Regions from separate parts of the Streptomyces afghaniensis genome, predicted to be linked through region 2. Evidence: riboswitches for the same ligand, from Rfam matches in the RefSeq annotation. Region 2 holds a riboswitch; each other region holds the start of a gene.

Region 1 (4,816 bases), on a different contig from region 2:
ACAGCGTGTCCCAGGTCGACCAGTAGATGATGAGGTTGGCCACGACGAACGACAGCGGGGAGATGACGTTCCCGCCGGGCAGGCGGTAGGGCCGTTCGCGGTGCGGCAGCCGGTCGGCGAAGACGCCGTACGCCAGCGGGGCACCCGCGTACATCAGCACGCTCGCCGAGGTGATGAAGCCGACCAGCTGCTGCCAGCTCGGGAACGGCAGGAAGCAGACCACGCCGGTCACGAAGGAGACGATCAGGCCGAACCACGGCACGCCGCGCGCGTCGGTGCGCGTGAAGATCTTCGGCGCGTAGCCGTTGCGGGCCAGGCCGTAGGAGACGCGGGAAGTGGCGGTGGTGTAGATCAGGCCGGTGCCGCCGGGGGAGACGACCGCGTCCAGGTACAGCACCACGCTCAGCCAGCCGAGCCCCAGCAGGGTGGCCAGTCCTGCCCAAGGGCCGCTGATACCGGGGTAGTCGAGCTTGGCCCAGCCGTGCGCGAAGGAGGCCAGCGGCAGGGCGGCGATGAAGACGATCTGGAGCAGGACGTAGATTCCGGCTCCGATGGCGACCGAGCCGATTGTCGCGCGGGGCAGGTCACGGGCCGGGTCGCGGCTCTCGCCCGCCAGTTGGATCGCCTGCTCGAAGCCCAGCAGGGCGAAGATGATGCCGCTGGAACTGACGGCGCTCAGCACGCCGTGGGCGCCGAACGGGGCGAAGCCGTGCTCGGTGAAGTTGCCCGGGTGGAAGTTGCCGGCCGCGATGATGAAGATCGCGGCCAGCGGCACGGCCACCTTCCACCAGGTGGCGGTGCTGTTGGTGTGCGCCAGGAGCCGCACCCCGAGGAAGTTGATCACGACGAACACGGCCATGAGGACCACGGCGACGACGAACCCGCTGGTCGTCAGCGTCCCGTCCTTGGCGTGCTGGAAACCCTGCGCCCAGTGCCAGTGACCGGCGTAGCCGATCATGGCCTCGACCTCGATCGGCGCCACGGTCGCCGCCTGGAGCCAGGAGAACCAGCCGAAGGACATGCCGGCCAGTCCGCCGAACGCGTAGTGCGGATAACGTGCCGTGCCGCCCGCGACCGGGAACATGCCGCCGAGTTCCGCGTGCACCAGGGCCAGCAGCACGATCCCGACCGCGCCGATCAGCCACGACAGAATCGCCGCGGGGCCGGCCGCCACGACCGCCTTCTCGGCTCCGTACAGCCACCCCGAGCCGATGATGGAACCGACCGACGCCCACATGAGCCCGATCAGTCCGACGTCCCGGCGCAATCCGCCCGGACCCCCCTTTACCCCCGCTGCTGCCTGGTCGACGCTCACCATGAATCAAGGGGCCTCTCATAAAAGAACTCGGTGAGTTCTGCGAGCAAGAGGCCTCAGATTAGGAATCGATTATCCAGCGGTAGAAGACGAGTTGCGCACCCTTGACCCGGCACGGGTATTTCCTGGAAAGCGCTTCAGGAATTCTGTACGCGGTGATGAGGAAGTCGTGGGATCTCGATCGCCGGGCAGCGGTCCATCACCATCTCCAGGCCCGCGGCGCGGGTCCGGTCGTACGCCGCTTCGTCGATGACGCCGAGCTGGAACCACACGGCCTGCGCGCCCTTCGCGACCGCCTCGTCCGCGACCGCGCCGGCGAGATCGCTGTTCACGAACACGTCCACGACGTCCACGTCGAAGGGGACGTCCGCCAGACTGGCGTACCCCTGCTCGCCGTGCACCGTCTCCGCCTTCGGATGCACGGGCACGACACGCTTGCCGAAGCGCTGGAGCACGGCGGCGACGCCGTACGCCGCGCGCTGCCGGTTCGACGACAGGCCCACCACGGCCCAGGTGTCGCCGAGCTCGGTGAGGATCCTGCGGACCGTTGCCTCGTCGCCGTACACCGGCGGCCTCCTCGTACGTCGCGGAAGAACTGCTGGGGACTTCCCCTGGTCCAACGGCGCAAGGCGGGCGGTGATTCCCCCGCGCCCGGCGTGATAGCTTGCCGAGGCCAGTCGAACCCATGTACGTGGGTCAGGGAATCCGGTGCGAATCCGGAACTGACGCGCAGCGGTGAGGGGGACGGGCGGGGCCTCGGCCACTGGACGGCACGTATGACGTCCGGGAAGGCGCTCCGCACCGGACGAACCCGAGTCCGAAGACCTGCTGGCGGCCCCCGCGGCCGTTCGCGGCGGGGGAGCACCGTACGACCGGGCTCCGCGATCGAGCCCTCGACGACTGAGGACTGTTTCCGTGCCCCTCGCTCGACCCGCCCGTGCCGCCGCCCTGCTCGCGGCCGGCTCCCTGCTCCTGACCGGCTGCGGCGACTCCAAGGCCACCACCGCCAAGGCCGCCGTCACCCTCGACAACTGTGGCCGCCAGGTAAGCGTCGAGGCCCCGCCGAAGCACGCCGTCTCCCTCAACCAGGGCACCACCGAGATCCTGCTCTCCCTCGGCCTCGCCGACCGTCTCGCGGGCACCGCCACCTGGACCGACCCCGTGATGAAGGGGCTGGCGAAGGCCAACGCCAACGTGCCGCGCATCGCCGACAACAACCCGTCCTTCGAACGGGTCCTGGACGCCGGCCCCGACTTCGTCGCGGCGTCCTTCGTCTCCACCCTCGGCAAGGGCGGCGTCGCCACCCGGGAGCAGTTCGAGAAGCTCGGCGTCCCCACATACGTCTCCCCGTCCGACTGCTCCGGCAAGGACAACTCCGGCGACGGCGACGGCGCGCGCGACAAGGCGCTCGGCATCGACACCATCTACGGCGAAGTACGCGACCTGTCCACCGTGTTCGGGGTGCAGGAACGGGGAGACAGGCTCGTGGCCTCCCTCCAGCGGCGCATGGCGAAGGCCACGCGGGGCATCCACGCCTCCGACGTCACTCTCCTGTACTGGTTCGCCAACTCCGAGTCGCCCTACATGGCGGGATGCTGCGGGGCGCCCGGCATCATCACCCGGGCCCTCGGCGCGAAGAACGTCTTCGACGACACGCACGAGGAGTGGCCGCAGATCAACTGGGAGACGGTCGCCGAACGCGACCCCGACGTCCTCGTCATAGGCGACCTCACCCGCAAGTCGCAGACCGCCGAGTCGGCCGCGAAGAAGATCGCCTTCCTGGAGTCCGACCCGGTCACCAGGAATATGGACGCGGTCCGGCACAAGCGGTACGTGCTGCTCAGCGGGCAGGCCATGAACCCGACCATCCGCACGGTCGAGGGCGTGGAACAGGTCGCCGCCAAGCTGCGCGAGTTCGGGCTCGTGAAGAAGTGACCGTCCGCGGGCTCGCGCTCGGTGCCGGAGGGGCCCTCCTGCTGGCCGTCTCCCTGGCCCTGGCGATCACCGTCGGCCCGGCCGACATCCGGGTCGCGGACGTCTGGTCGGTCGTCGCGGCCCACCTCGGGCTCGGCAGCTCGGACCTGACGCCGATCCGCGACGGGATCGTCTGGCAGCTGCGGCTGCCGCGCACCCTGCTCGCGGCCGTGTGCGGGGCCGGACTCGCCGTGTGCGGGGCGGTTATGCAGTCGTTGCTGCGCAACCCGCTCGCCGACCCGTTCGTACTCGGGGTGTCCTCCGGCGCCTCCACCGGCGCGGTCGTGGTCGTCGTCCTGGGCGTGGGCGGCGGTGCCGTCTCGGTGTCCGCGGGCGCGTTCCTCGGCGCCCTGGTGTCCTTCGCGCTGGTGCTGCTGCTCAGCCACACCCTCGGCGGCACCACCGACCGGGTCGTCCTCGCGGGCGTCGCCGCCATGCAGCTCTTCTCCGCGCTCACCTCCTTCGTCGTGATGACCGCCGCCGACGCCGAGACGACCCGGGGCGTGCTGTTCTGGCTCCTCGGCTCGCTCGGCGGCGCGGGCTGGACCGACGTGTGGCTGTGCCTGGCCGTCCTGGCCGTGACGCTGGTGGTGTGCCTGTCGTACGCCCGCACCCTCGACGCCTTCGCCTTCGGGCAGGACGCGGCGGCCGCGCTCGGGGTGTCCGTGGCCCGCACCCGTCTGGTGCTGCTGTGTGTCACGGCCCTGCTCACGGCCGCGCTGGTCAGCTCGGCGGGGGCGATCGGCTTCGTCGGGCTGGTCCTGCCGCACGCCGCGCGGGCACTGACCGGTCCCGGGCACGCCCGGCTGCTGCCGGTCACCGCCCTCGCCGGAGCGGTGTTCCTGGTGTGGGTGGACACCCTCGCCCGTACGGTGCTGGATCCCCAGGAGGTGCCGGTGGGAGTCGTGACGTCGCTGATCGGGGTGCCGGCGTTCGTGGTGGTGCTGTACCGGACACGGAGGGTGCGGTGAGCGGGGCAGCGGAAGCAGCGGTGTCCGGCGCCGGGCTGCGGGCCGACCGGGTCGCTCGCCGTGCCGACGGGCGCCTCATCCTCGACGGTGTCGTCCTCGCGCCGGAGACCGGCTCCACGGTCGGCCTCCTCGGTCCCAACGGCTCCGGCAAGTCCACGCTGCTGCGGCTGCTGGCCGGGCTGCTCACGCCGACCGCCGGAGTCGTCACCCTCGACGGCACGCCGCTGGGCGACCTGCCCCGCCGTACCGTCGCCCGCCGGCTCGCCGTGGTCGAGCAGCAGGCCGACACGCAGGTCGAGTTGACGGTCGGGGACGTCGTTCGGCTGGGCCGGGTGCCGCACCGCCGGGCCTGGACGCCCGGCTCGGCGGACGACGAACGGGCCGTGCGCGAGGCTCTGGAGCGCACCGGCCTCGCCGACCGGGCCGACCAGCCCTGGCACACTCTCTCGGGCGGCGAACGCCAGCGGGTGCAGATCGCCCGCGCGCTCGCCCAGGAGCCCCGGGAACTCCTCCTGGACGAGCCCACCAACCATCTCGACATCCACCACCAGCTCGA
Region 2 (4,816 bases):
CCACCTCGATGGTGTCGCGACGCTCCTGCGGGCCCAACGAGACGTCGTCGCGCAGCCGGCCGTCCCACAGGGCGCGTTCCCACGTCTCGAGAAGCCACAGTCGCAGCGTGCTGCGGTCCAGGCTTCGGGTGTCCAGCCGGAGCGGGTCGTTGCGCGGACGGTCCCGTTCCAGGGCGCCGCGGTCGTGCAGTTCACGAGCGATCTTCAGGTAGATGGGCGATTCGGTGACCTCCGCCGTCTCCACGATCCAGTCGATGCGGCGCTCGTCCGTGTCCGGTACGCGCACCTCGACGAAGTGCAACGCTTCCTCCTCGCTGAGCGGTTCCAGCTCGACGATGGCGGCGGGTGTGGTCTCCAGCGGACTGTGCGGCCGGGACGCGATGACGAGTGGCAGTTTCTCCTCGTGGGCGCGCTCGATGGCCTGCCGGATGATGTTGTCCCGGTCCTCCTGCAGGCTGTCGTCGAGAACAGCCTCCTCCAGGCCGTCGGCGATGACGACCACCTTGTCGTCGGCGAGCAGTTGCTGCCAGACCCGCTCGTTCTTGGTGCGAGCCAGGATGCCCTGGGGTGCCTCCTCGAAGAAGCGCTGCTTGGCCATGCGCTCGAAGTTCAGGTCGGCTCCGTCCGCGTCCCTCAGCCGGATGGGCACGGGGACGGCAGACTGCCGGGCCAGGAGTTCGGTGAGCCGCACCAGGACGGCGGTCTTCCCCGTGCCGACGCCGCCGACGAGCAGATAGGGCCTGCGGGTGTCGCGCTTGCGCAGGCGCTGGGCGATGACCTGGGCGACCTCCTCGCGGCCCACGATCTCAGCGATGTCCGGCCCGGCGGTGAGGACCAGTCTGTGGGGATGCTTACGTGCCTTGCGGAGGTAGCGCCGCTTGGTCCAGCTGTACCAGAAGAACAGGAAGAGCGCGGCGGCGATCGAGGCGGTGAGGATCGGACCGACGAAACGAACGACGGCTTCGAACCCTTCGTTGTTCTTCCGCCACTTCTCGAACGAGGTCGTCTTCTCCGTGGCCAGGATCCACAGGCCCTCCCCGCACCAGGCGAGGACCGCGAGCGCGGCGAGCAACCAGACGATCCTGGTCGCGTTGGTGTAGGAGAACCACCTGCGCCACTTCCTGGAACGCGTGGTGTCCCGACGGGCCTCCAGACGGATCGTCAGCGTGTGCCAATAGCCCAGGAAGACGCGGCGCACGTGGTTCCCCGCCCGTCTCACATTCAGGGTCGCCATCGGCGCGTTACGCGGCCGCTCCTTGCCTGGCGGGTGACGGACAACCCTCGTCATCGTGCGTTCTCCTTCCGAGAGCCATCTCGGGTCGGAGGCCTCGGACGCCGGCACCTACTTCCATGGAAACACTCGACGAACCTCCCGCAACCCGAAAACCCCGGCGCCCGGTACGGCTGCCCTCCGGCAGACTCGGCCCCATGGACATCCTCATCCGACAGGCGGAACCCGGCGAATACGAGACCCTCGGCGAGATCACCGCCCAGGCCTACGTCCAGGACGGCCTCCTCGCTTTCGGCGAGAGCGACTGGTACCTGGCCGAACTGAAGGACGTGGCCAAGCGCGCGGCAGCCGCCGAGGTCCTGGTGGCCACGGAGAACGACACCATCCTCGGCGGCGTCACCTTCGTCCCGGCCGGCGGTCCCATGGCCGACATCGCCCGCCCCTCGGAGGCCGAGATACGGATGCTCGCCGTCGCCCACGAGGCCCGCGGCCGCGGCGCCGGAGAGGCCCTCGTCCGCGCCTGCGTCGACCGCGCCCGTGCGACGGACGGCTGTGTCCGCGTCGTCCTGTCGACACAGCGCACCATGCACGCCGCCCACCGCATCTACGAACGTCTCGGCTTCGTCCGTGTCCCGGAGCGCGACTGGAACCCGATTCCGGAGCTCGACGACATCACTCTCCTCACCTACGAGTTGACGCTGTGAAACCGTCGCGACACTACATCTAGGGGTGCTTTCGCCACCCGGCACAAGATGTATGCTCATGCTCGCTGTCGCCGCAGGGGAATCCGGTGCGAATCCGGAACTGTCCCGCAACGGTGTACCCATGCCTTTTTCATGCCTGCATGGGAGTCAGTCCGAGGACCTGCCGACAGCGCGCCCGGCCGTCCGGCCGGTGCGCATTGACGTCCGGGCCTCGTGGAATGGGCCGGTGGACGCGACGCCGCGTGCGCTCGCGTGCTGCCCCCTGCCCTGTGCGAGGCCCCCGTGCCGAGCGAGGGAGAGCCCCACGTGACCATCGCGCCAGCCGATCCGGTCTCAGCCGCCGAAAAAGAGCACGACGGTCCCGGTGCCGCGCTGCTGCGGACCCTGACCGAGCTGACCGCCGACCTCCCCGACGCCGACCCCGGCCGGGTCGCCGCCGCCGCGCTGCGCGGCCGCTCCGCGCGAGCCGACGAGTCGGAGTTGCGCGACCTGGCGACCGAGGCGGCCGCCGGCCTCATCTCCGAGGATCCCGCCTACTCCCGGCTGGCCGCGCGCCTGCTGACGATCGGGATCCGCGCCGAGGCCGCCTCACAGGGCGTCACGTGCTTCACCGAGTCCGTGGCCGTCGGGCACCGGGAGGGTCTCATCGCCGACCGGACCGCCGAGTTCGTGCGCCTCCACGCCGCCCGTCTCGACGCCCTGATCGACACGGCCGCCGACGACCGCTTCGGCTACTTCGGCCTGCGCACGCTGCACAGCCGCTATCTGCTCCGGCACCCGATCAGCCGCAAGGTGATCGAGACGCCCCAGCACTTCATGCTGCGCGTGGCCGCCGGACTCGCCGAGGACGACACCCGCCGCTCCGTCGACGAAGTCGCCGCGCTCTACGGGCTCATGAGCCGGCTCGACTACCTCCCCTCCTCCCCCACCCTCTTCAACTCCGGCACGCGGCACCCCCAGATGTCGTCCTGCTACCTCCTCGACTCCCCCAAGGACGAGCTGGACTCGATCTACGACCGCTACCACCAGGTGGCGCGGCTGTCGAAGCACGCCGGCGGCATCGGCATCGCGTACTCCCGTATCCGTGCCCGCGGTTCGCTGATCCGCGGCACCAACGGCCACTCCAACGGCATCGTCCCGTTCCTGAAGACCCTCGACGCCTCGGTCGCCGCCGTGAACCAGGGAGGCCGCCGCAAGGGCGCCGCCGCGGTCTACCTGGAGACCTGGCACTCCGACATCGAGGAGTTCCTGGAGCTGCGCGACAACACCGGCGAGGACGCCCGCCGCACGCACAACCTGAACCTCGCCCACTGGGTGCCCGACGAGTTCATGCGGCGCGTGAACGCCGACGCGCAGTGGTCGCTGTTCTCCCCTTCGGACGTGCCCGACCTGGTCGACCTGTGGGGCGAGGAGTTCGACGCCGCGTACCGGGCGGCCGAGGCGAAGGGTCTCGCGAAGAAGACCCTGCCGGCCCGCGAGTTGTACGGCCGCATGATGCGCACCCTGGCGCAGACCGGCAACGGCTGGATGACCTTCAAGGACGCAGCCAACCGCACCGCCAACCAGACGGCCGAGCCGGGCCACGTCGTCCACTCCTCCAATCTCTGCACGGAGATCCTGGAGGTCACCAGCGACGGGGAGACGGCGGTCTGCAACCTGGGGTCGGTCAACCTCGGCGCGCTCGTCGACCAGGCCGGCGGGGACATCGACTGGGAGCGGCTGGACGAGACCGTCCGCACGGCCGTCACGTTCCTCGACCGGGTCGTGGACATCAACTTCTACCCGACCGAGCAGGCAGGCCGTTCCAACGCCCGGTGGCGTCCCGTCGGCCTCGGGGTCATGGGCCTGCAGGACGTCTTCTTCAAGCTGCGCCTGCCCTTCGACTCGCCGGAGGCCAAGCGGCTCTCCACCCGCATCGCCGAGCGCATGATGCTCGCCGCCTACGAGGCCTCGGCCGACCTCGCCGAGCGCAACGGCCCGTTGCCGGCCTGGGAGAAGACCCGTACGGCCAAGGGCGTGCTCCACCCCGACCACTACGACGTGGAGCTGACCTGGCCGGAGCGCTGGGCCGCCCTGCGCGAGCGCGTCGCCGTGACGGGCATGCGCAACTCCCTGCTCCTCGCCATCGCGCCGACGGCCACCATCGCCTCCATCGCGGGCGTGTACGAGTGCATCGAGCCGCAGGTGTCCAACCTGTTCAAGCGCGAGACGCTGTCGGGTGAGTTCCTCCAGGTCAACTCCTACCTGGTGCAGGAGCTGAAGCGGCTCGGCGTGTGGGACGCCCGCAGCCGGGAGGCCCTGCGCGAGGCGAACGGCTCGGTGCAGGGCTTCGCCTGGATCCCCGAGGACGTGCGCGCCCTCTACCGCACGGCGTGGGAGATCCCGCAGCGCGGCCTGATCGACATGGCGGCGGCCAGGACCCCGTTCCTGGACCAGTCCCAGTCCCTGAACCTCTTCCTGGAGACGCCGACCATCGGCAAGCTCTCCTCGATGTACGCCTACGCCTGGAAGTCCGGGCTGAAGACCACGTACTACCTGCGTTCGCGCCCGGCGACCCGCATCGCCCGCGCCGCCCAGGCCACCGTCCCCGCGCAGGCCACCCCGGATCCCGAAGCGGTCGCCTGCTCCCTGGAAAACCCCGAGTCCTGCGAGGCCTGCCAGTAATGAGCACCCAGAACCTTCTCGACCCCGGCTTCGAGCTCACCCTGCGTCCCATGCGCTACCCGGACTTCTACGAGCGCTACCGGGACGCCATCAAGAACACCTGGACCGTGGAGGAGGTCGACCTCCACTCGGACGTCGCCGACCTCGCCAAGCTCTCCCCCGCCGAGCAGCACCTGATCGGCCGCCTGGTCGCCTTCTTCGCGACGGGCGACTCGAT
Region 3 (4,816 bases), on a different contig from region 2:
ACGAGCGCGTCGGCCAGTCCGCGCTCCCGGAGCCACTCCAGGGCACGGACGGTCCCTCGGGTCCCGGGCACGATGACGAGGTCGGCGTCGGCGAGTTCCTCGGGCCGGTCCACGAACCGCACCACGACTCCGGGTTCGGCGGCCAGCGCGTCCACGTCCGTGAAGTTGGACATGAGCGGAACAGCGCACACGGCGACGCGCAGCACGTCCTCGCCGACCGGCGGGGCGACGACGGACTCCCGGACCGTCCCCCGCAGGGAGACACTCCCCCAAGCTCTCGACTCCGCTCGAGCAGGGGGGACCCCCATCCCGTCCTCCTCGTCGATCCCCAGCCCGTGCCGGAAGGGCAGGACGCCGTACGTACGCCGCCCGGTGAGGCCGAGCAACATGTCGAGCCCCGGCTCCAGCAGGGAGACGTCCCCCCGGAACTTGTTGACGAGGAACCCGGCGACGCAACTCTGGTCCTCGCGCGACAGCAGCGCCACGGTCCCGAAGAACGAGGCGAAGACACCGCCCCGGTCGATGTCGCCGACGACGAGCACGGGGAGCCCGGCGCCCCGGGCGATCCCCATGTTGACGATGTCGGTCCGCCGCAGATTGATCTCGGCGGGACTGCCCGCCCCCTCACAGATCACCGCGTCATACGTGCCCCGCAACTGCTCCAGGCAGTCCAGCACGGTCCCGAGCAGCTGCTGCTGCCGTCCGCCGTGGTACCCGCGTGCGCTCAGCTCCCCGACCGGCTTGCCCAGCAGCACGACCTGACTGCTGCGCTCGCCACCGGGCTTGAGCAGCACCGGGTTCATCAGCGCGGTCGGCTCGACGCGGCAGGCCTGCGCCTGCATGGCCTGCGCGCGCCCGATCTCGGCGCCTTCCTTCGTCACGAAGGAGTTGAGGGACATGTTCTGCGCCTTGAAGGGCGCCACCTTGACGCCCTGTCGCACCAGCCACCGGCAGATCCCGGCGGTCACGACGCTCTTGCCGGCGTCGGAGGTGGTACCGGCGACGAGAAGTCCACCGCCCGTCATGACGTACGCCCTTTCGCGATGCGGCGCGCGGCGACACAGACGCCGAGCGCGAGCCAGCCGACACGCCTGGACAGCCGTACGGCCCGTTCGATGTCCCGGGTGCGGACGGCGCGACCGGCCGCCCCGTTGAGCACGGGCCGGTGCTCGACGCGCCCGCCGTACGACAGCGTCCCGCCCAGCCGCACCCCGAGCGCCCCCGCGAACGAGGCCTCCACAGGCCCGGCGTTGGGGCTCGGATGCCGGTCGGCGTCGGCACGCCAGGCCCGCGCCGCTCCCCGTGGATCGTCTCCTGCCAGGACCGCGAGCACGGCGGTCAGCCGGGCCCCGGGCCAGCCCGCGAGATCGTCCAGCCGCGCGGAGGCCCACCCGTAGCGCCGGTACCGCGCCGACTTGTGCCCGACCATGGCGTCGAGGGTGTTGACGGCCCGGAACCCGACGAGCCCCGGCACACCACCGACGGCCCCCCACACGAGCGCCCCCACGACCGCATCGGAGGTGTTCTCCGCGACGGACTCGACCACGGCCCGGGCGATCCCGTCGGCGTCGAGCGCCTGTGGATCCCGCCCGCACAGATGCGGCAGCCGCGCCCGGGCCCCCTCGACGTCCCCCGCCTCCAGGGCACGCCCGATGGCCCGGGCCTCCCGCGCGAGCGAAGTCCCCCCGAGCACGGCCCAGGTGGCGGCAGCCGTCAGCGCGACGGACGCGGCGGCGGAGTCCCGCACGGCACGCGCGGCGGCGCCCCCGAGCGCGACGGCACCTCCGGCGCACACCACGGTGTGCAGCGCGCCCCACCCCCGGTGGTCCCGCCACAACACCCGTTCCACGGCGCCCGCGGTCCGTCCGAACACGGCGACCGGATGCCCCCGGCGGGGATCGCCGAGCAGCAGGTCACCGATCAGACCGGCGGCGGCGCCGTACGCGAAGACGCGACCGGCACCCATGGGCTCAGCCGGCCGCAGGGGCGGGCAGGGGTGGGGTACTGAACCTCGATCGGCAGCCGCGCATGGCGATATGTCCTCACTCAGGGTGTCCACGCCCTGGTTCGACTAGACCGGCGGTGAGAGTTCCTGGCTCCCGGGGATTGCTACCCCGGTGACAGTGGCGGGACCGCGCCGGACTCGCACCGGCTTCCTCTCCTGCCGCCGTACTGGCCCCGGCAGTCCACCACGGCCGGGAACGGCCGTCAACTTGCCGTTGACCTGCGAGGGGAGAGTGTGGAGAAGCCCACACCGCCGCTCTGACACCGAGTTGGTGTCCCCCCGCCACACGACGACCGGGCGGTACGGGACCCAAGTCCCGTACCGCCCGGCGGAGTCGATCGTGATCAGGCCACGATCAGATAGATCCCGTATCCCACGGCAGCCGCACACGCCGCGAAGCACGCGTACGCGCCCGTCACCGCGAGCCCCGCGGACCCGCCCTCCGCGGCCGCCCGCTCGTGGCGGGACAGGCCGGTGATGCCGAGGGTGAACAGGGCCACCAGGGCCACGGTGACCACGAGGCTGACACCGAAGACGGCGCCGAGGGCCGCCCAGTCGATCTTCATGGCAGAGGTTCTCCTTGTAACCGAGTGGGCGGGGTCAGACCGGGGTGGTCGTGGTGGAGGGCTCGCGTTCGGCCGAGGCCTGCGCCGGGATCGTGACGCTCGGCCCGTCCGTGGCCGTGCCGCCCGCCGGAGGCGGGGTCACCGCGGCCATCGCCGTGGTGACCACACCGGCCGGCTCCGCCACGTCGGCGTCGTTGACGTTGGTGTGGTCGACGACCTCACGCCGCGAGATCTTCCAGATCGCCGCGCTGGAGGCGACGAGGAAGACGGCGACCACCGCGGTGCCCCAGCTGCCGAAGCCGGTGACGTACTCGGCGAGCGCGCCCACCAGGGCCGCCGCCGGCAGCGTCAGACCCCACGCGACGAACATCCGCGTCGCCGTCGACCAGCGGACGACGCCGCCCTTGCGGCCGAGCCCCGCGCCCATCACCGAGCCGGACACGGAGTGGGTGGTGGACAGGGAGAAGCCGATGTGCGAGGAGGCCAGGATGACCGTGGCCGCGCTGGTCTGGGCGGCGAAGCCCTGCTGCGGCTGGAGGTCGGTCAGGCCCTTGCCCATGGTGCGAATGATGCGCCAGCCGCCGAGGTACGTGCCGAGCGCGATCGCGAGACCCGCCGAGAGGATGACCCACATGGGCGGGTCGGAGTCGGGGGCGACGGCGCCGCCGGCGACCAGGGCGAGGGTGATGACACCCATCGTCTTCTGGGCGTCGTTGGTGCCGTGGGCCAGCGAGACCAGACCCGCCGAGGCGATCTGGCCCGCCCGGTAGCCCTTCTCGGAGGCCTTGCCGTCGGCCTTCTTGCCGAGGGAGTACGTCAGCCGGGTGGCGAGCAGTGCCGCGATGCCCGCGACCACCGGGGCGGCGATCGCCGGGATCAGCACCTTGGTGACCAGGACGTCACCGTGCACCGCGCCGACGCCCGCCGAGGCGATCGTGGCGCCGATCAGGCCGCCCATAAGGGCGTGCGAGGAACTGGACGGCAGGCCCACCAGCCAGGTCAGCAGGTTCCAGAGGATCGCGCCGACCAAGGCCGCGAAGATGACCTCGGGACGGATGCCGGCCTCGTCGACGAGGCCTTTGGAGATCGTGTTGGCGACTTCCACGGACAGGAAGGCGCCGACCAGGTTCAGGACCGCGGACATGGCCACTGCGACCTTGGGTCTCATGGCGCCCGTGGAAATGGTCGTGGCCATCGCGTTCGCGGTGTCGTGGAAACCGTTCGTGAAATCGAACGCGAGTGCGGTTACCACCACAATCGCGAGGATCAGCGAGAAGCTTTCCATTTACCCAGGCAATCGTTCGAGGTCGTTGGCCGGACGAACGTAGGTAACCTGAGTGAACGGAAGATGAACTGGGAGGGGCGCTGGGATGTCCACGACCGAGGGTTACCGTTCCGCCCTGCTGTGAGGCTCCCCACGCCCCCGAAGGCTAGGCGCCGCGCGCGAACTGTTTCAGCCGATCGAGTGACCCGTCGAACAGGTTCTGATCACCCGGCAGGGTCCCCGATCCGTTGTCGTACTGCCAGAAGGTCCACGAGGACCAGCCGGCCGGCAGGGTGCCCGCGCTCGCGGCGTCGTAACGGGCTATCCACAGGGGGTGGTCGGCGGCGAAGGCGCGGCTGCCGCCCGTGCAGGTGTTCCACCAGTGGGTGGTCGTGTAGATCACCGGGCGGCGTCCGGTGAGCCGCTCGACCTCGTCGCTGAACGACCTGATCCAGCCGACCATCCTCGCCCTGCTCAGGCCGTAGCACTTGTGCTTCTTGTCGTACGGGTTGTACTCGATGTCGAGCGCGGGCGGCAGCGTCCAGCCGTCCGCGGTCCAGCCGCCGCCATTGCGTACGAAATGCGCCGCCTGCGCCTGGCCCGACGACCTGTCGGGCACCGCGAAGTGGTAGGCGCCGCGGACGAGACCCGCCGTGCGCGAGCCGTTGTACTGCCGGCCGAAGTAGGGGTTGCGGTAGGTCGTGGACTCCGTCGCTTTGACGTAGACGAACCTGGCGCCTTTCGCCTTCGCGCCCTGCCAGTCGATGTTCTTCTGGTGCGACGAGACGTCGTGTCCCTTCGGGCGGCTCGCCCCCGAGGCGGGAGCCTCGGCGAGGGCGGTGCCTCCCAGCGCGAGTGCCGCCGCGTACGCGGCGAGCCATCGGGCTCGGTGTCGGAACGGTATGCGGTCACGGGCCATGGTTCCCCCCGGAATGGCGACGTGCACGGCAAATCCCCCAGAGAGTACTGGAAGGTCGTTGA
Region 4 (4,816 bases), on a different contig from region 2:
AGCGCCTCCGCCACCCGCGCCCGCACCTGGGTGTCGTCCAGACCGAGGTTCAGCGGCCCGAACGACACGTCCTGCTCGACGGACGCCGCGAAGAGCTGGTCGTCCGGGTCCTGCACCACCAGCTGGACGGTCGTCCGCAGCCGGGTCAGGCCCTTGCGGTCGTACGTCACCGGCTGCCCGTCGACCGTCAGCCGGCCCTCGTGGGGCCGCAGTCCGCCGCTGAGGAGCCGCATCAGCGTGGTCTTGCCGCTGCCGTTGCGGCCGAGCAGCGCGAGCGCGCGCCCCTCGCGGATCCCGAAGTCCAGGCCGCTGAGCACGGCCGGGCCGTCCTCGTAGGCGAAGGACGCGCCCCGCAGGGCGACGAGGGCGGGCTCGCTCATGTCAGCGGCCTTTCCAGTACGAAGGTGAGGACGGCCAGCGCCGCGAGGAGTACGCAACTGGCCGTCGTGAAGCGGACGGAGACCCGGGCCTCGGGCACCAGGACGCGCAGGGTGCCGTCGTAGCCGCGCCCGGCGAGACCGGCCTGGAGGCGGACCGCCCGGTCGAAGGCCCGGACGAAGGCGGTGGCCCCGAGACCGCCCAGGGAACGCCAGGCGGCGGCCCGCGTGGTGTGCCCGAGCCGGGCCGCCTGCGCGTCACGGACCCGGCGCACGGAGTCCAGCAGCAGGAAACTCATCCGGTACGTCACGAGCGCCACGTCGACGACCGGCGCCGGCACCCCGGCCCGGACCAGCCGCGGCAACAGGTCGGACATGGGCGTGGTGAACGCGAACAGCAGCACCCCCAGGGATGCCGCCGAGGTGCGCAGCAGCAACTCCCCGGCCCGGACCGGCCCGTCACCGGCGAGCGAGACGAAGCCGCCCGGCCCGCCGACCTGCACGAGCAGGGTCAGCGCGCCGGTCACGCAGAAACCCAGCGGCACCCGGTAGGCCCGCCACAGCCGGCGCCAGGGCACGCCCGCCGGACCCAGCAGCACCACCAGGGCGGTCAGCAGCACCAGAGCCGCGCCCGGCCAGGGCGGCAGCGAGATCGCCAGCAGGGTCAGACCCAGCCCGAGCACGGCCTTGTCCACGGGATGGCGGCGGCGCCAGCGACTGCTGTGCGCCGCCGCGTCGATCGGCAGCACGCGGCTCAGGCCCCTTCGGCCGTGGACTCCTCGGCCGTGCCCCCGGCCGCCCGGCTCCCGGAGTCCCGCTCCCGCTCCAGCGCCCGCTGCTCACCCTGCCGCCTGCCCCGGCGCAGGCCGAAGTAGTAGGCGAGGACACCGGCGCCGAGGGCCGCCTGGAGGGAGAACAGCGCCGACTCGATCTCACCGGACGGCGGCTCGTACAGGGGCGAGAACCAGGGCTTGTAGTCCGGCTCGATCTCGGTGATCGCCGTCTCGGCCTCGCCGTCGGAGCCCGCGAACGGCTCCTTCTTGTGGTCGCCGAGGCCGAGCGCGAGCGGCAGCACGGCGAGCGCGGCCACGGCGAGCAGCAGCAGGAGGTTGATCTTCGTGTTCCTGCTCATCGGGCCACCGCCTCGGTCTCGCTCCGGGACTCCTTCGCGGCCAGGAGCACACCCAGCCGGGTCAGTTCGCCCTTGCTGGACTGCACCAGCAGCCGCATCACGAGCACCGTCAGCAGTCCCTCGCTCACCGCGAGCGGGATCTGGGTGACGGCGAAGATGGAGCCGAACTTGCCGAGCGCGCCCAGGAACCCGCTGCCCGGGTCGGGGAACGCGAGCGCGAGCTGCACGCTGGTGACGCAGTAGGTGGACAGGTCGGCGACGAACGCGGCGAAGAACACGGCGACCATCAGCGGCACGCCGTAGCGGCGCAGCAGGCGGTACACCGCGTAGCCGGCCCAGGGCCCGACGATCGCCATGGAGAAGACGTTGGCGCCGAGCGTCGTCAGACCGCCGTGCGCGAGCAGCAGCGCCTGGAAGAGCAGGGTGATGGTGCCCAGCACCGCCATGACGGGGGGCCGGAACAGGATGGCTCCCAGGCCCGTGCCGGTGGGGTGGGAGCAGCTGCCGGTGACGGACGGCAGTTTCAGCGCGGACAGGACGAACGTGAAGGCGCCCGAGGCGCCGAGGAGCAGGGTGCTCTCGGGGTGCTCGCGCACCTCACGGGTGAGCGACCGGACTCCGTGGAGGACGAACGGCGCAGACGCGGCGCCCCAGGCGACCGCGTGCGCCGGCGGCAGGAAACCCTCGGCAATGTGCATGGCTCAGCAGACCCTCTCCAGCACCTCGTGGATGGTTGACGCGCCTTGGCCGGTCTCCTGGCTCACGGGTCCCACCGCCCGTACTCCGCCTTCCCGGGTCCGTGAGAACCCAGTGGCTGCCCGCTAGGGCTGGAGCCGGACTTCCCGATCACAGTGGCGAGGGCCGCACCGGCATCACACCGGATTTCCCGTTCACCAAGGCGTGGTGACAGTAATGCCGAGATAAGGGCCATGACAAGCCAGCCGAGGGGGCGCGCGGAAGGGCGCGTGAGGGGGCCACCGCTCACACACCGGCGCAGGACGGCTCAGTCGTCACCCTCGTCGTCCTCGTCCTCCCCGTTCCCCCACGAGCGCGGAGCCTGTTCCTGCTTGGGCTTGTCCGTCTCCTCCGGCGGGCTGCTGTTGGTCTCCTGCGCCGGGCTCTCGGGGGCGCTCGTCGCTTCGGCGGGGGCCGGGGAATCGGGTGCCGTGGTGGAGGGGGTGACATCGGCCACTGCGCCGGCGGTCGGAGTCGTGGCGGCCGCCGGGGCGGAGGCCAGAGGATCGGCGGAGTCGGCGGAGTCGCCGGGCGAGGGGGCGGCCGGGCTGCTCGCGGACGGGGACGCGTCGGGTTCCGTGCCCTCCGTCGCGGTGTTGTCGGGCGAGAACCACAGCATGCCGGCGAGCATCGCGGCGAGGAAGACGGCCGCCGCGGCCACCACCGCTGCCGTTCTCCGGTGGTCGCCGAGACCGCTGCGGGGCGCGGCGCGACGGGAACGCCCGCCCCGGGCGGTGCGAGACCCCGTGGGCAGCGCGTACGTGGCCGGGGCGCCGCTGTCGGCTGCCGCGTACGGTCTCGGCCCGGCGGACGGCACCGGGGACGCCGCCTCCGGCAGCGGCTCGGGCAGCCCCCGCCAGGCGCCGCCGGCGAACCACTCGGCGGCCTGCTGCGCCGTGGGCCGGTCCTCGGGCTGCTTGGCGAGCAGGGCGAGGAGGTAGCTCTCAAAGGCGGGCGGCAGACCGGCGACACCGAGTTCGCGGGGCGGTACGGGGGCGTTGTCGAGATGCTGGTGGAGGAGTGCGACGGCGGTGTCGGCCTGGAACGGCGGGCGGCCGCTGAGGAGCTGGTAGAGCACGCACCCCAGGGAGTACATGTCGGAAGCGGGACCCGCGGGCCGGCCCAGGGCCCGTTCGGGCGCGAGGTAGAGGCCCGTGCCGACGATCTGACCGGTGGCGGTGAGCGCGGCGCCCGGGTCGTCGAGGAAGCGCGCGATGCCGAAGTCGCCGATCTTCAGCGTGCCGCCCGCGTCCAGCAGGAGGTTGGCGGGTTTGACGTCCCGGTGCACGATGCCCTGCTGGTGCGCGGCGGCGAGCCCGGCGGCGGCCTGCGCGGCGAGTCGGGCCACGCGCTCGGCGGGAAGCGCGCCCGAGACGGACAGCACCCGGGCGAGGCTGTCGCCCTCGACCAGCTCCATCACCAGGTACAGCCGGTTGTCGTACTCGCCGAAGTCCAGGACCCCTACCAGGTTGGGGTGGTTGAGACGCCCGGCCGTCTGGGCCTCCAGGCGGAACCGGGAGGCCGCCGTGGCGTCGGTGTCCTGGGGCAGCAGCAGCTTGACGGCCACCGCTCTGGCGAGTGTCTCGTCGTACGCACGCCAGACCTCGCCCATTCCGCCGCGCCCGATCTCAACGTCCAGCCGGTAGCGGCCCGCTAGCAGCACTCGTCCTCGTCCTATGCTCGTGGGAAGGTCCTCGCCGCAGGCCGCAACTCCCCGCGTCGGAGCGGGGGTTGGTGGGGGGTGCCGCAGCCGACCCAGGATACTGGCGTCGCGTGACCACAGTTCCCCGGTGCGGTGTCGTGGGACGGTACGGTCCCGGAAAACGGGGAGCGGAGTCCCGTCCCACCGGGGTGACGCTGCGGCGCGCGTGGTTGCCGCGACTTTCCTCAGTGCCGCCGGGCGCCGGATCGGACCGCCGCTGCCTCCTCCCTCGCCTCCCTGCGTTCTGCGCGTGCGGCCGGGTTTCCGCGTGCCCGGCTTCCGCGTCTGCGGGTGTTGTGGTCGGGCCGCCGCGCGCCCGGCTTCCGGGCCTGCGTGTGCGGTCGGGCCGCCGCGCGCCGCCCCTGCGGTGGGCCTGTGGTCAGGTCGCCGCGCGCCCGCGGCTGCGCCCGGCCTGTGGCCGGGCCGCCGCGCGCCCGCCCCCCCCGCCTCCCCCGTGCCGTCAGGCCGCCGTGCCCGCCGCCTGCGCCCGTTCCTCCCGGCGCGGCAGCAGTGCCACCGCCAGGGCCGGTACCGCCGCCAGGACCAGCCAGGGCACGGCGGCCGGGAGGCCCGTGTCGAGCAGGGAGCCGGTGGCCGCGCTGCCGGCGAGGACGATCAGGCCCGAGACCGACGACAGCGCACCCATGTAGAGGCCGATCCGGCCCTCCTCGGCGAGGTCGGGCACCCAGGCGCGGGCCGCGGGCACGACCAGCATCTGCCCCACGGTGAGCAGTACGACGAAGCCCGCGGCCGGCAGCAGCCCGGCGGTACCGGTCCAGCCGGCGGGGCGCGCCGCGGCGACCACCGCGAAACCGGACGCGATCAGCAGCAGCCCGGCGGTCATGGAACGGCGCAGGCCGAGCCGGTCGC

Evidence for each region. A riboswitch is a leader RNA that binds a small molecule or an ion and turns the genes downstream of it on or off. The one in region 2 is predicted to bind cobalamin.
Region 1: another riboswitch for cobalamin. It lies ahead of ACH4G3_RS19100 (ABC transporter substrate-binding protein); the one in region 2 lies ahead of ACH4G3_RS35395 (ribonucleoside-diphosphate reductase subunit alpha).
Region 3: another riboswitch for cobalamin. It lies ahead of ACH4G3_RS26100 (cobalamin biosynthesis protein); the one in region 2 lies ahead of ACH4G3_RS35395 (ribonucleoside-diphosphate reductase subunit alpha).
Region 4: another riboswitch for cobalamin. It lies ahead of ACH4G3_RS21625 (energy-coupling factor ABC transporter permease); the one in region 2 lies ahead of ACH4G3_RS35395 (ribonucleoside-diphosphate reductase subunit alpha).

What each region holds. Positions count from the first base shown of each region.
Region 1 covers NZ_JBIRGJ010000005.1:78,828-83,643, forward strand. Annotated here, with positions in the region: gene ACH4G3_RS19090 (APC family permease) at 1-1,318, opposite strand, end outside; gene ACH4G3_RS19095 (CoA-binding protein) at 1,453-1,881, opposite strand; cobalamin riboswitch at 1,973-2,162, shown strand; gene ACH4G3_RS19100 (ABC transporter substrate-binding protein) at 2,231-3,250, shown strand; gene ACH4G3_RS19105 (FecCD family ABC transporter permease) at 3,247-4,260, shown strand; gene ACH4G3_RS19110 (ABC transporter ATP-binding protein) at 4,281-4,816, shown strand, end outside.
Region 2 covers NZ_JBIRGJ010000010.1:234,191-239,006, reverse strand. Annotated here, with positions in the region: gene ACH4G3_RS35405 (NACHT domain-containing protein) at 1-1,198, opposite strand, end outside; gene ACH4G3_RS35400 (GNAT family N-acetyltransferase) at 1,429-1,935, shown strand; cobalamin riboswitch at 1,988-2,117, shown strand; gene ACH4G3_RS35395 (ribonucleoside-diphosphate reductase subunit alpha) at 2,242-4,599, shown strand; gene ACH4G3_RS35390 (ribonucleotide-diphosphate reductase subunit beta) at 4,599-4,816, shown strand, end outside.
Region 3 covers NZ_JBIRGJ010000007.1:60,601-65,416, reverse strand. Annotated here, with positions in the region: gene ACH4G3_RS26105 (cobyric acid synthase) at 1-1,025, opposite strand, end outside; gene ACH4G3_RS26100 (cobalamin biosynthesis protein) at 1,022-1,966, opposite strand; cobalamin riboswitch at 2,068-2,206, opposite strand; gene ACH4G3_RS26095 (hypothetical protein) at 2,350-2,571, opposite strand; gene ACH4G3_RS26090 (inorganic phosphate transporter) at 2,606-3,856, opposite strand; gene ACH4G3_RS26085 (lysozyme) at 4,002-4,754, opposite strand.
Region 4 covers NZ_JBIRGJ010000005.1:675,534-680,349, forward strand. Annotated here, with positions in the region: gene ACH4G3_RS21610 (energy-coupling factor ABC transporter ATP-binding protein) at 1-380, opposite strand, end outside; gene cbiQ (cobalt ECF transporter T component CbiQ) at 377-1,126, opposite strand; gene ACH4G3_RS21620 (energy-coupling factor ABC transporter substrate-binding protein) at 1,132-1,509, opposite strand; gene ACH4G3_RS21625 (energy-coupling factor ABC transporter permease) at 1,506-2,207, opposite strand; cobalamin riboswitch at 2,238-2,422, opposite strand; gene ACH4G3_RS21630 (serine/threonine-protein kinase) at 2,513-3,907, opposite strand; gene ACH4G3_RS21635 (MDR family MFS transporter) at 4,407-4,816, opposite strand, start outside.